Regions from separate parts of the Pontimonas sp. genome, predicted to be linked through region 1. Evidence: predicted binding sites of a transcription regulator. Region 1 holds the regulator's gene; the other holds the start of a gene.
The links. Region 1 encodes HrcA, which represses chaperone genes, less so after heat shock. Its sites were predicted from a motif close to TTNGCACTCGNNNNNNNCGAGTGCNAA; they were not measured.

Region 1 (2,204 bases):
TCGTTCCGTGCGCGGTCTCGGCCCCCGCGTGCCCCCACCTCCGCCGAAAAAGGTCTCAAAGATGTCGCCGAAGGGGCCAAAGCCACCCTGCTCGTCACCGCCGCGGTCGTAGCGCTGCCGGGATTGGGTGTCTGAGAGCACTTCGTAGGCGTGGGTGACCTGCTTAAACCGGTCTTCGGCGCCTTCATCCTGATTCACATCGGGGTGTAGCTCCCTCGCCAGACGGCGGTAGGCCTTGCGAATGTCCTCTGCCGAGGCGTCGCGAGCGACACCCAAGACTTCATAGTGGTCAACAGCCACGCTATTTTTCTCCGCTTCCTGACTGCACGTCGAGCAGTCTGGTCAAGTAACGAGCAACGGCTTGAACGGCCGCCATATTTCCGGGGTAGTCCATCCTCGTGGGCCCCAACACGCCCACCACCCCCAAATCGGTCTCCCCCGACTGATAGGAACCGGCGACGACGGAGGTCTCTGAGAGCGGTGCGGACATTTCGCGACCAATTCTGGCAAACACGTCGTCACCACCCTGCTGCATTTCGGTGAAGAGTTTCAACACGGTCACCTGCTCTTCAATCGCTTCCAATACCGGGTAGACGCTGTCCGAAAAATCGGTTTCGGTGCGCACGAGATTCGCCGCCCCCGCCACCAACAGTCTGTTGGTCCGGTGGGCCTCCAGGGTGCGACAGAGGCCATCGACGAGTCGCTCTACGATTTCTCGCCGCTCGGGACTGGCCTGACCCGGCAACATCTGGAGAGCGAGTTGAACGTCGTCCAGGCTTTTACCCATCACCGCTTCGTTGATGGTGGCTCTAATTTCCCCCACCACGGCGTCATCGGGCGTCTCTGTCCAGTTGACAACACTTTGATCGACGTGGCCCGAATCGGTAATCAAAATCACCATGACCCGCTCAGAGTCCATTGGGAGTAGTTCGACGTGACGCACACGTGCATTACCAAAGCTCGGATACTGGATCAGGGCCACCTGGTTAGTCAGCTGGGAGAGCATCCGGACTGTCCGCGTCAGGGTGTCATCGAGATCGACTGACTGGTCAAGGAATCGTTCAATGGCGGAGCGCTGGGCCGATGTGAGCGGCCGGTGGTGGGTGAGGCTATCGACAAACACTCGGTAGCCCTTATCGGTGGGAATACGACCCGCTGACGTGTGGGGTGCGGCAATCAGGTCCTCTTCTTCCAACAGCGCCATATCGTTTCGGATGGTCGCCGCCGACACCCCAAAACCGGGACGCTCGGCGATTGCTTTCGACGCAACGGGTTCGCTGGAGTCGATGAAATCCTGGACGATGACGCGCAAGACGTTGAGAGCACGGTCAGAAACCACCAGCCACCTCCTTCGTTAGCAGTCGCCTTACTGAACTGCTCATGATACTGCCGGTCACTGGCGAGTCCTGAAAACTGTCCTAGCCGCCCGTCAGCCGCGCGGAGAGACCATCGGCGAAAAGTCGGCCCGCGCGCGTGAGCTCCACTCGATCAACTGCGAAGGCGTCGGCGTCTAACCAACCGGCCTCGAGCGCGTCGCGGAGAATCTGCCGCGCTGGCGGGTAATGGTCGCTCAGCGCCTTGGTGGACAATCCTTTCCTTGTGCGAAGACCCAGCATGACCGATTCGACCCACCTCGTGTGCTCATCCAAGACTTCTCGTCCTTGCGCGGGAGACTCCCCGCGGTCTACGCGCTCCTGGTAGGCGAGGGGGTGTTTCACGTTCCACCAGCGCACCCCACCCACGTGGGAATGGGCTCCTGGTCCAATGCCCCACCAGTCGCCGCCCAACCAGTAATTGAGGTTGTGGCGAGAGAGTGCATCGGGCCGGCGTGACCAGTTACTCACTTCGTACCACTGGTATCCGGCCGCACTCAGTGTCGCATCAGCCTGTTCGTAAAACTCCGCCTGAGTGTCGTCGTCGATCTGTTCACACTCACCCCGTCGAATCCGTCGCGCGAGGGCTGTTCCCGGCTCCACGATGAGCGAGTAGGCGGAAATGTGATCGGGCTCAAGCTCGAGTGCCCGATCGAGACTCTCCTGCCAGTCGGCTGCCGACTCCCCCGGCGTTGCATAAATGAGGTCGAGCGACACCTGCAGGCCCGCATCAGCAGCGGCCCTCACCACCGCGGGCACGCTCTCTGGAGTGTGGGTGCGATCGAGGGTGGAGAGAACGTGGGGGACAAATGACTGCACACCCACCGACAC
Region 2 (2,204 bases), on a different contig from region 1:
GGCCGCACCGGCCTTGATCACGGCGACACCACCGGCGAGCTTGGCCAGGCGCTCCTGGAGCTTCTCGCGGTCGTAGTCGCTGTCGGAGTTTTCAATCTCCTGGCGGATCTGCTTGACGCGACCGGCGATGGCTTCGGACTCGCCAGCACCTTCCACAATGGTGGTCTCGTCTTTGGTGACAACCACCTTGCGGGCGCGACCGAGCATGTCGAGGGTGGTTCCCTCGAGCTTCAGGCCGACCTCTTCGCTGATGACCTGACCACCGGTGAGGATGGCGATGTCCTGGAGCATGGCCTTACGGCGATCACCAAAACCGGGAGCCTTCACGGCGACCGACTTGAAGATTCCGCGGATCTTGTTCACCACGAGGGTGGCGAGTGCTTCGCCCTCCACGTCTTCGGCGATAATCAGCATTTGCTTGCCGGACTGGATGACCTGGTCGACCACGGGAAGCAGGTCCTTGATCGCCGAAATCTTCGAGTTGACGATCAGGATGTAGGGGTCTTCGAAGACCGCTTCCTGACGCTCGTTGTCGGTGACCATGTAGGCCGAGAGGTAACCCTTGTCAAAGCGCATACCCTCGGTGAGCTCCAGGGTGGTACCGAAAGTGTTGGACTCTTCAACGGTCACCACACCTTCTTTACCCACCTTGTCGATTGCCTCAGCAATCAGGTCACCAATGGCGGGGTCGGCGGCGGAAATCGATGCGGTGGCAGCGATTTCTTCTTTGGTCTCGACCTCTTTCGCGCTGGCCAGCAGTCGGTCGGATACGGCGTTGACGGCCTTTTCCATTCCGCGCTTCAGCGCGATGGGGTCCGCTCCGGCCGCGACGTTGCGCAGGCCCTCGCGCACCATCGCCTGAGCGAGAACCACCGAGGTGGTGGTGCCGTCACCGGCGACGTCGTCAGTTTTCTTGGCGACCTCTTTCACCAGCTCGGCGCCGATTTTTTCGAAGGGGTCCTCGAGATCGATTTCTTTGGCAATCGAGACACCATCGTTGGTGATGGTGGGGGCGCCCCACTTCTTTTCCAGCACCACGTTGCGGCCGCGGGGTCCCAGCGTGACCTTGACCGCATCGGCGAGGACGTTGAGTCCGCGCTCGAGACCGCGACGGGCCTCTTCATCGAAAGCAATTAGTTTTGCCATGTCAGTTTCTCGTCCCTCCTGGACGTTTACAGTGAGTCAAATTTGCACTCACAAACAGCGAGTGCTAATTGATTTTGGCACTCTCCGCCTGAGAGTGCAAGTGCAGGAGGGGCGTTTACTCCAGCTCCACTTGACCGGCCGGGACGCCAGCGCCTTCCGCGGGAATCAGCTGAACCCAGGTCTGTCCGGGGGCAAGCAACACCCGGGCCCCCGAAGTGTCAGTCAACTCAATCGGCGCCTCGGGAGCCGACTTCGACCAGAGGATGTCGAGGACGCCACCGCCGGTGGCGACAACACCCTCTCCCGAGTCGACCATTTGGGTGGTGGGGATATCTTGAATGACGTCAATGTTCACTTCGAGCACGACCACGTTGTCCGCCGCAATCTGCTCACCAGACAGCGCGTTATCGGGGGCGCCGTTTGTTTGTTGGCGCAGGTAGGAACCGCGTTCCGGGTCGTATTCCCAGGCGGGAAAAGACGAACCGCTGAAAAAGACGCGCAACAAACCGGCCTCAACGCCGTCAGTCGCGGCGCTCGATTCGGCCACTCCGGTCGAATAGTTGAACTGGGGCGGCGGGCCCGCCCGGTCCTGAAAATAGGACACCAGTTCCGGCGCCCGCACAATGACATTGTGCGGGGCGATTTTGTCGCTACTGCGGTAAAAGAAGTCCTCGACGTCGCTTTGTCCATTGATTGCACTGGCAACCGGCGCGTCGAGCATCGCCTCCACAAAGCGCTGTTGGCCCCCCGAATAGGCGATGATGCCGCCAAAGGGACTCACAATGTCGGGATCCATCGGTCGGACCGAGCGCACCGGGCCCACCTCGGCCGGGAGCGAAGAGTGCCACACCGCGACGTAGCGGGTGAGGCCGCCTTCAACGAGTTCTTCGAAGACAATATCGGCCTCATCGAGGCCCACTTGGGGCCTCGCCTGGGGAGCATTATCGACTTTTGCGGCGAGTGCCGGCAGGCTCGAATCGCCGTCGTCGAGCGGAAGACCGGTGAGCGGCCAGAGCGTTGCATCGACGTCAATGGCGGGCGACTCGGATGTTTCCAAC

Region 2: the regulator HrcA is predicted to act here: its motif matches at 1,188-1,214, upstream of groL (chaperonin GroEL).

What each region holds. Positions count from the first base shown of each region.
Region 1 covers NZ_JAVLBO010000001.1:43,820-46,023, forward strand. The annotation lists gene dnaJ (molecular chaperone DnaJ) at 1-300, opposite strand, end outside; gene hrcA (heat-inducible transcriptional repressor HrcA) at 302-1,339, opposite strand; gene hemW (radical SAM family heme chaperone HemW) at 1,419-2,204, opposite strand, start outside.
Region 2 covers NZ_JAVLBO010000029.1:7,689-9,892, reverse strand. The annotation lists gene groL (chaperonin GroEL) at 1-1,146, opposite strand, end outside; gene RI518_RS07075 (DUF3048 domain-containing protein) at 1,262-2,204, opposite strand, start outside.